Regions from separate parts of the Vibrio breoganii genome, predicted to be linked through region 4. Evidence: predicted binding sites of a transcription regulator. Region 4 holds the regulator's gene; each other region holds the start of a gene.
What was found. Region 4 encodes PurR, which represses purine synthesis genes. Its sites were predicted from a motif close to TNANGNAAACGTTTNCNTNA; they were not measured.
Positions count from the first base shown of each region.

Region 1 (2,211 bases), 1.1 Mb from region 4:
GGATACCAGAAGTAACAAACGGGCTACGAGGGTCGTTTGGTACAGAGTTCTTGTTCACTGTAATGTTAGCTGCGCCAAGAGCCGCATCCGCTTCTTTACCAGTGATGTCCTTGTCGATTAGGTCAACAAGGAACAGGTGGTTTTCTGTAGAGCCAGAAACGATGTTGTAACCACGAGCTAAGAACTCAGCAACCATAGCTTTTGCGTTAGCAACAACGCGCGCTTGGTATTCTTTAAACTCTGGTTCTAGAGCTTCTTTGAACGCTACTGCTTTACCAGCGATAACGTGCATTAGAGGACCACCTTGACCACCAGGGAATACCGCAGAGTTCAATTTCTTGTAAAGGTCTTCACCTTCGTTAGAAAGGATTAAACCACCACGAGGACCAGCTAGAGTTTTGTGAGTCGTTGTTGTAACTACATGAGCGTGTGGAACTGGATTCGGGTAAACGCCAGCAGCAATAAGACCTGCAACGTGCGCCATATCAACAAAGAAGTAAGCGCCAACTTTGTCTGCGATTTCACGCATACGAGCCCAATCACATACTTGAGAGTATGCAGAGAAACCACCGATGATCATCTTAGGCTTGTGCTCAACAGCCAAAGCTTCCATTTCTTCGTAGTCAATCTGGCCTTTTTCGTCGATACCGTAAGGAATGATGTTATACAACTTACCAGAAAAGTTAACTGGAGAACCGTGAGTCAGGTGACCACCGTGAGCAAGGCTCATACCCAATACTGTGTCGCCAGCATTCAGTAGTGCCATATATACAGCGTTGTTTGCTTGAGAGCCTGAGTGAGGCTGAACGTTCGCGTATTGAGCACCAAATAACTCACACGCACGCTCGATAGCTAGAGTTTCTACCTTATCAACGTACTCACAACCACCGTAGTAACGCTTGCCTGGGTAACCTTCAGCATACTTGTTAGTTAACTGAGAGCCCTGAGCTTCCATTACACGTGGGCTTGTGTAGTTTTCTGAAGCGATAAGCTCAATGTGCTCTTCTTGGCGCACTGTCTCTTCTTGGATTGCGGCAAATAGGTCCGCATCGTAATCAGCGATGTTCATATCACGCTTTAGCATCTGTATCTCCTGACTCAGATTAAACTGTAAATAGCTAAAAAAACCACATAATGACCAAAAGCAAACGTTTTCGTCACGGCAATGGCGGCATTTTACCGAAATAAATTCGTATCACAAATTTTTTTTGTCCCTGTTTTCTGTAGGTATATTCGCCTAAATAACCAACAGAATAAAGGCCTATCTGGGATTCTCTTTTTTGAAGGCCTCAACTTTACACTGTGTAAATCAAAAATTACACGCTGTTAACAAAAAAGTTGCGCAAACAGTTCGGTAAAGCACAGTTTTCCTATACTATTCGCGGCTGAATCTGCAAGGTTAAGTACAATGAACAAACATAGCTTTCTCGAGGATTGCGCTGCTATATTTACTGGTACTCTACTAGTGGCAGTTGGGATCTATTTTTTAAAATCTTCATCCATGATTGTGGGTGGGACGGCAGGTCTTGGGTTGCTGTTTACGCAATTTATCGACCTTAGCTTCGGTACCATGTACTTCTTGGTCAATATCCCCTTTTATTTCTTGGCATGGTTTCGTCTTGGTAAGCGCTTTACTATCAACAGCGTGATATGTGTTTCATTGGTATCGGTGATGGCTGACAACCTGCACCATGTCATGCGCTTTGAACTGCTCACGCCTGCTTTTGCAGCCATTGCCGGTGGCACGTTTATAGGATTAGGCTTACTGGTTCTGTTCCGTCACCGTGCCAGCTTAGGCGGCTCAAATGTATTGTGCCTAGTGATCCAAGATAAGATGGGCATCTCAGTGGGCAAAACGCAGCTGTTGTTTGATACTTCTATTTTGATATGTTCGCTCTATTTCATCCCTTTGACACTGATAGCGTGGTCTATTCTTGCAGCCGTGTTCATCAACCTGATTTTATGGATGAACCACAAGCCAACTCGCTACACCGTTCAATACCGATAACATACAAAAAAGGCTTTGATTCACTCAAAGCCTTCCTTATCAATTTATTATCTTGCTGTGCGCTATTTTCTGTCGATTAAATAGTCTGGCACTTCCTTAATACTATCCAAAACCACGCTGGCAATCGCCTCACCCTTTTCGGTGACAGGCTTTCCTGTGCGCACCAAGATTTTAGTGCCAACGCCAGCGGCTTCTGCAGCCAT
Region 1 is NZ_AP024864.1:2,162,733-2,164,943, forward strand. Features, by position in the region: gene glyA (serine hydroxymethyltransferase) at 1-1,084, opposite strand, end outside; gene OCU35_RS10080 (YitT family protein) at 1,409-2,008, shown strand; gene gmhB (D-glycero-beta-D-manno-heptose 1,7-bisphosphate 7-phosphatase) at 2,071-2,211, opposite strand, start outside.
Region 1: glyA (serine hydroxymethyltransferase) is a predicted target of PurR. The motif match lies at 1,141-1,160, and genes of this name have one in related genera.

Region 2 (2,211 bases), 630 kb from region 4:
CATGAATGCATAGGTGTAGTGGTCAACGATGTCGTGACCTTCTTTGTTGAACTGTGCTGCAAGTGCTTTTTCAGCCATTGCCATACCAACCGCGTTGGTGATGCCTTGACCTAGAGGACCTGTCGTGGTCTCGATACCAGGTGCGTAACCATATTCTGGGTGGCCTGGAGTTTTAGAGTGCAACTGACGGAAGTTCTTAAGGTCATCGATAGATAACTCGTAACCCGTCAAATGAAGCAGAGAGTAGATCAGCATTGATCCGTGACCATTTGACAGAATAAAACGGTCGCGGTCAGCCCACTCTGGGTTTTGTGGGTTATGGTTCAAATGACCACGCCAAAGTACTTCAGCGATGTCAGCCATACCCATAGGTGCACCTGGGTGACCAGAGTTAGCTTGTTGAACACCATCCATGCTAAGAGCACGGATTGCATTGGCTAGATCTTTACGAGAAGACATGTCTGCTCCTGAATGCATAAGCAATTTATTAAAAATAAGTCCTGATCCCAACGGAGGGTGTTGGGCGCCGTTATTGTCGCAAAGCGCCTCTATTACTGCAAACCCTTTCCCGAGCAAAATTCAAACTATGAGAGATTAATTTGTTTAACATCTCACTATTTTAACTAAAAACTTGTGTGACCCAGCGCAAACGTTTGGCTCACTTAAATCGTAAAAAAGCTTGTATTTCACACATTCAAAATTAGAATAGACGTCTAGAAGTAGAAACACCTACTAAACAGCACGATTCAAAAGACGCCAAGATGCGTCTTTTCTTAACTAAGAAATAAGGGAGCCCATCATGGCTAAGCACCTGTTTACTTCTGAGTCAGTATCAGAAGGCCATCCAGATAAAATCGCAGACCAAATCTCTGATGCGGTTCTAGATGCAATTCTTGAGCAAGACCCAAAAGCTCGCGTTGCTTGTGAAACCTACGTGAAGACAGGCATGGTAATGGTGGGTGGTGAAGTCACTACCTCTGCTTGGGTTGATATCGAAGAACTAACTCGTCAAACCGTTCGTGACATCGGTTACGTACACTCAGACATGGGCTTTGATGCGGACTCTTGTGCGGTACTAAACACCATTGGTAAGCAGTCTCCAGACATCAACCAAGGTGTTGATAAAGCAGACCCTAAAGATCAAGGCGCAGGCGACCAAGGTATCATGTTTGGTTACGCGACTAACGAAACGCCTATCCTAATGCCAGCTCCAATTACTTACTCTCACCTTCTTGTTAAGAAGCAAGCTGAAGTACGTAAGAGTGGCAAGCTAGACTTCCTTCGTCCAGATGCTAAATCTCAGGTAACCTTCCAGTACGACCAAGGTAAGATTGTTGGTATCGATGCTGTTGTTCTTTCAACTCAACACTGTGATTCAGTAACAACACCTGACCTACGTGAAGCAGTGATGGAAGAAATCATCAAGCCAGTACTTCCTTCTGAGTGGATCAACAAAGACACTAACTTCTTCATCAACCCAACAGGCCGTTTCGTAATCGGTGGCCCAATGGGTGACTGTGGTCTAACGGGTCGTAAGATCATCGTTGATACCTACGGCGGCGCAGCTCGTCACGGTGGCGGTGCATTCTCTGGTAAAGATCCATCAAAAGTTGACCGCTCTGCAGCATACGCCGCTCGTTACGTTGCGAAAAACATCGTTGCTGCTGGCATGGCTGACCGTTGTGAGATTCAACTGTCTTACGCTATCGGTGTTGCTGATCCAACGTCTATCATGGTTGAAACCTTTGGTACTGAGAAAGTAGCTCACGAGATCATCATTGAAGCGGTTCGTCAAAACTTTGACCTACGCCCATACGGTCTACAAGAGATGCTGAACCTACTTCAGCCTATCTACAAGCAAACTGCTGCATACGGCCACTTCGGTCGCGAAGAGTTCCCATGGGAAGCAACCGATAAAGCAGAAATCCTTAAAGATTTCGCAGGCATCAAGTAAGCTTAAAAACACGATTGCTAAGACCTCAGCCATGGTGCTGAGGTTTTTTTTGCTTCAAACCTACCTCCTTCTGATTAATTTCCGCACAAAATTTGTAATTCCCCTCATCCAAGACGATAGTTATAAAAGTTAACAAACTGTTAAATTGATCAGCTTTTTTAGCAAGAGGGTCGTATTAATAACAGGCAAACTCCCTTGGTCTTTCTATTAGAGATGCGCTGCTCTATGCATCGAGGGTAATCATTACGGGACAGAAT
Region 2 is NZ_AP024864.1:445,739-447,949, reverse strand. Features, by position in the region: gene tkt (transketolase) at 1-459, opposite strand, end outside; gene metK (methionine adenosyltransferase) at 800-1,954, shown strand.
Region 2: metK (methionine adenosyltransferase) is a predicted target of PurR. The motif match lies at 642-661, and genes of this name have one in related genera.

Region 3 (2,211 bases), on a different replicon from region 4:
ATGATCTTCTCTTCTAGCGTCTGAGACATCTGATAAAGAGGTTTAAATTGAGCAGGTGTTTGGCACTGAGCAACCACCTTAGCAGCAAGCTCAGCGGCTCCTGCGCCGCCTTGTGCGAATGCTTCACATACAGCAACTTCAATAGAGTAAGGCAGTGCCTCAACCATTTGTTTTAGCTTTGCTAGTTCTTCTTCGCTGTCTTGCGGGAAGCGGTTGATAGCAACTACCGCCGGCACGCCGTACTTTACGACGTTCTCGATGTGCCATTTTAGGTTCGCAAAACCCGCTTCAAGGGCTGCGCTGTCCTTGTCGAACATGCTGTCTGGGATCGGTTGACCTGGCTTTAGGTTATAGAGACCAGAGTTGGCCTTCAAGCCGCGAAGCGTTGCCACTACTACTGCGCAATCTGGCGCTTTACCAGAAGCCTGAGCCTTGATGTTACATGCCTTCTCAAAGCCCATGTCTGAGCCAAAGCCACCTTCAGTGACCGTGTAATCTGCAAGTTTAGTCGCGATGTTGTCAGCGATGATAGACGAGTTGCCGTGTGCAATATTGGCAAAAGGACCCGCATGAATAAGCGTTGGGATACCCTCAAGGGTTTGCATCATGGTTGGCTCGATGGCCTCACGCATGCTGACTGTCATTGCGCCCGCTACGCCTAAGTCTTCGGTAGTCACGGCTTTACCATCAAGGTTGTAGCCAATCACTATGCTACCAATGCGGCGACGCAGGTCTTGCAAATCACTGGCTAGGGCAAGTACCGCCATAAGCTCAGATGCCGCTGAGATATCAAAGCCATCTTCACGCTCATAACCATTGATGGTTTTACCCTCATCGTTCAAGCCTACGTTGATCTTGCGAAGCGCACGGTCGTTGTGATCGATCACGCGCTTCCACACGATGCTTTGCGGGTCGATACGCAGTGCCGTTAAGCCTGAGCGTGCTTCAAAGTCTTCATAGCCATTACGCTGCTCGTGATAGATGCGCGCATCTATTGCCGCTGAAGCAAGGTTGTGAGCGGCAGTCACAGCGTGGATGTCACCCGTAAGGTGCAGGTTTAACTCTTCCATCGGCGCAACTTGCGAGTAACCACCACCCGCTGCACCTCCTTTGACGCCAAATACTGGCCCCATAGAAGGCTGTCTGATACAGGCCATTACAGATTGACCTACCTTGAACAGGCCTTGTGCCAAGCCAATGGCGGTCACGGTTTTACCTTCACCAAGAGGGGTTGGCGTAATCGCAGTCACTACGACTAACTTACCGGTTTTCTTGTTTTCTAGACGCTTAAGCGCCTTAAGAGAAACCTTGGCTTTGTGTTGACCATGAGTTTGAATCTCATCAGCATGCAAACCTACGGCAGTAGCTACATCAGCAATAGGGCGTAATGGGGTAGAACGAGAGATTTCAATGTCCGACAGCATGGCTTCCTCAGGGAGATAAAAGAGACAATCTGATTTTGGCGGGGATAATAAAGAATTCTGACAATAAGTAAAGTGCAAACGTTTGCGTTGAATGAAAAACGAACATTTCAATTATGGAAGGGTCACAAACTGAAGCCTATACAGGCTATAAACCGCTTTTATTTGAATACCTTAGCTAGCCAGCCTCGAATTCCCTTATTGCCCCCAGCAAATTCTTTCAAAATGTTGCTTCCTTTATAGAAAGACTCATTCCATTCACAACGTAACTCGTCAGCCGAAACAGGGGTAAACGAAACCAGTAATAGACTCCCTTCGGTGGCGTAATCATTCGCCAGAGAGTAATCCATTTCTAGCTGCCCTTGTACAAACAGCCACAGATGCATGGTAAGCCAAAACTCAATGACCAGAGGAGACTTAAACGCAGCTGCGTGTTTATCCTCTAAGGACCCATCAATAACGCGCTGCATGGCAAGCAAGCTCTCTTGCTGAGCGTTCAACTGATGCAGCAGTTTTTCATGGTGCAGAGTAAACAAGCCCAACAGCAACTGAAGATCAGAATGTTGCGAATGCTTCAACTTGGAGCGCTCAAACAATGGCGAGAGCTTTTCACACAATTGCTCAAGTTGCGACGAGTCCACGTTTACAGAAACGGAGTTCGTTGGAAGTTCAAAGCCAATGGCATGAACAGCGTTATATAAAGCGTTAGGTGTTGTCATAGGGCCAAGGCGTTACGAGAAAAGGCTAACGATACCTCATCTCTTTCATTGTGCCTATGACATCAATGAAA
Region 3 is NZ_AP024865.1:198,516-200,726, reverse strand. Features, by position in the region: gene OCU35_RS14185 (formate--tetrahydrofolate ligase) at 1-1,424, opposite strand, end outside; gene OCU35_RS14180 (hypothetical protein) at 1,583-2,140, opposite strand.
Region 3: OCU35_RS14185 (formate--tetrahydrofolate ligase) is a predicted target of PurR. The motif match lies at 1,495-1,514, and genes of this name have one in related genera.

Region 4 (2,211 bases):
GCCAGTTGTTGTGCTTTGGCATTTTCTAGGGTCAGATATTGACCAAAATTCGCACCAAGTAACACGATAGCAACCACTAAAATTAGCCCGATTATCAATTTCTTATTCATGATTCTGCCCTTATCATCCTGAGTAAGTATAGAGACACGACGAGCAATAAAAAACTTTCAAATTAATTATTTTAAGGTGAGAAGGTGGTGCTTGTATTAAGTCGTGTGCGTATGCTCGTTGCTCGCGAGTGAATTTGACCATCGATCTTCCCGTCGTTCCCGAGTGCTTTTATCGGGAACCTGAAGAGTTCCGGAGGTAGCAGACCCTCGATAGGAGCGCTCGAGGGTGACGTGTTTGGTTACTGTAGGGTGCTCTGTTTTGACACTGAGCGTACTCAAATTACAGTACAAACGCACCATCCAAACCCCTCGTCGTTCCCGATCGCTTCTATCGGAAACCTGAAGAGTTCCGCAGAGAGTAGACCCTCGATAGAAGCACTCGAGGGTGACGTGTTTGGGGGTTCTGAGTGCTTTGTTTTGATACTGAGCGGACTCAAATGACAGCACAAACGCACCATCCAAAACACACCGTCGTTCCCGAGCCTTTTATCGGGAACCTGAAGAACTACCGATGTAGTAGACCCTCGATAGAAGCTCTCGAGGGTGACGTGTTTTGGGGCTTTGGTGTGTTCTGTAGGGTGGGCTTTGGGCGAGCAGTTTAATACTGAGCTGACTCAAATTACAGAGTAAAAATACAACCTCAAACCCCGCTCGTCGTTCCCGAATGCTTTTATCGGGAACCTGAAGAGTTCCGGAGGTAGTAGACTCTCGATAGAAGCACTCGAGGGTGACGGGTTTGGAAGTTCAAGGATGACTTTTGTTATTGGTAAGGATTTAACTTAGCAAACAAAAACGGCAGCCCTAGGGCTGCCGTTCTTAAATATTCTACAACTTATCCAGCATTAAGATTACGCACACTCGCGCGTTCAATCAGCTCTGGGTGCATTTCAAAGACACGGCGGTCGTGATCTTTATCCTTGATACGCTCAAGAAGGATCTCAAATGCAGTCTTGCCCACACGACGCTTAGGTTGGTGAACCGTAGTCAGTGGAGGTGCAAAGTAGGCTGCAAGGTCGATATTGTCGTAGCCAATGATCGAAATATCTTCAGGAACCAATAGACCATGCTGTCTTAGGCGACTGATCAAGCCTAGTGCCATGATGTCGTTAAAACAGAACACAGCAGTAGGGCGCTGCTCTTCTGGAATAGCAAACAGCTTGTCGGCAGTTTCAACGGCTGTATCACACTCGAAGTTGCCTTCGAAAATACGTTTCTCGTCAAAATCGATGTTCGCTTCTTTTAGAGCACGCTTATAACCGGAAATACGCTCGATGCACGCCAGTTTCTCAGCTTGACCTGTCAGACAAGCAATTCGCTTATGACCATTTTCGACAAGGTATTTAGTTGCTAGATAGCCACCTTCTTCTGAGTTATCGATGATCTTATCTGCAGAAGATGATTCTGGGCCCCAGTCCATAACTACTTTCGGAATACCAGGGTGAGAATCTAGCATGCCACGCAGCTCTTCAGTCAGGTCTGAACACATAACCAAAATACCGTCGACACGCTTCTCTGCAAGCATGCGGATGTAGTCACGCTGCTTCTCATATAACCCACCAGTGTTACATAGGATAAGGGTATAGCCTTGGCGGTAACAGTAGCTTTCTACGCCGTCGACCACTTCTGCAAAGAATGGGTTCGTCGACTGAGTTACCAACATGCCAATGGTGCGAGTGGTGTTACATTTAAGACTACGAGCTACAGCACTTGGTGCATAGTTAAGCTCTTTTACTGCGTCCATTACACGTTCTTGCGTTGCTTCTGCAACAAAACGAGTTTTGTTAATCACGTGGGAAACAGTGGTAGTGGACACACCAGCTAGCTTTGCGACGTCTTTAATGGTTGCCATGCTATACCTTGTAAAGAAAACCGAGGGTTATTGAAAATGGAATGTTAGGAAGAGGTTAGCACTCTTGGCCTATACTGCAAACGATTGCGCCGGGCAGTCTAGCCATAAATGCAAGTGCTGACAATGCATTTATGGCCATAATGTGAATCTATTACTCATTGCCCAGATAGCGGCAATCTAATTCACAGAAGTTAACGAGCAATTCGGCGACGGAAGAATAAAAACCAAACTCATCATATTGAGTGCAGTTTT
Region 4 is NZ_AP024864.1:1,072,778-1,074,988, forward strand. Features, by position in the region: gene OCU35_RS05090 (TVP38/TMEM64 family protein) at 1-110, opposite strand, end outside; gene purR (HTH-type transcriptional repressor PurR) at 943-1,959, opposite strand; gene torD (molecular chaperone TorD) at 2,111-2,211, opposite strand, start outside.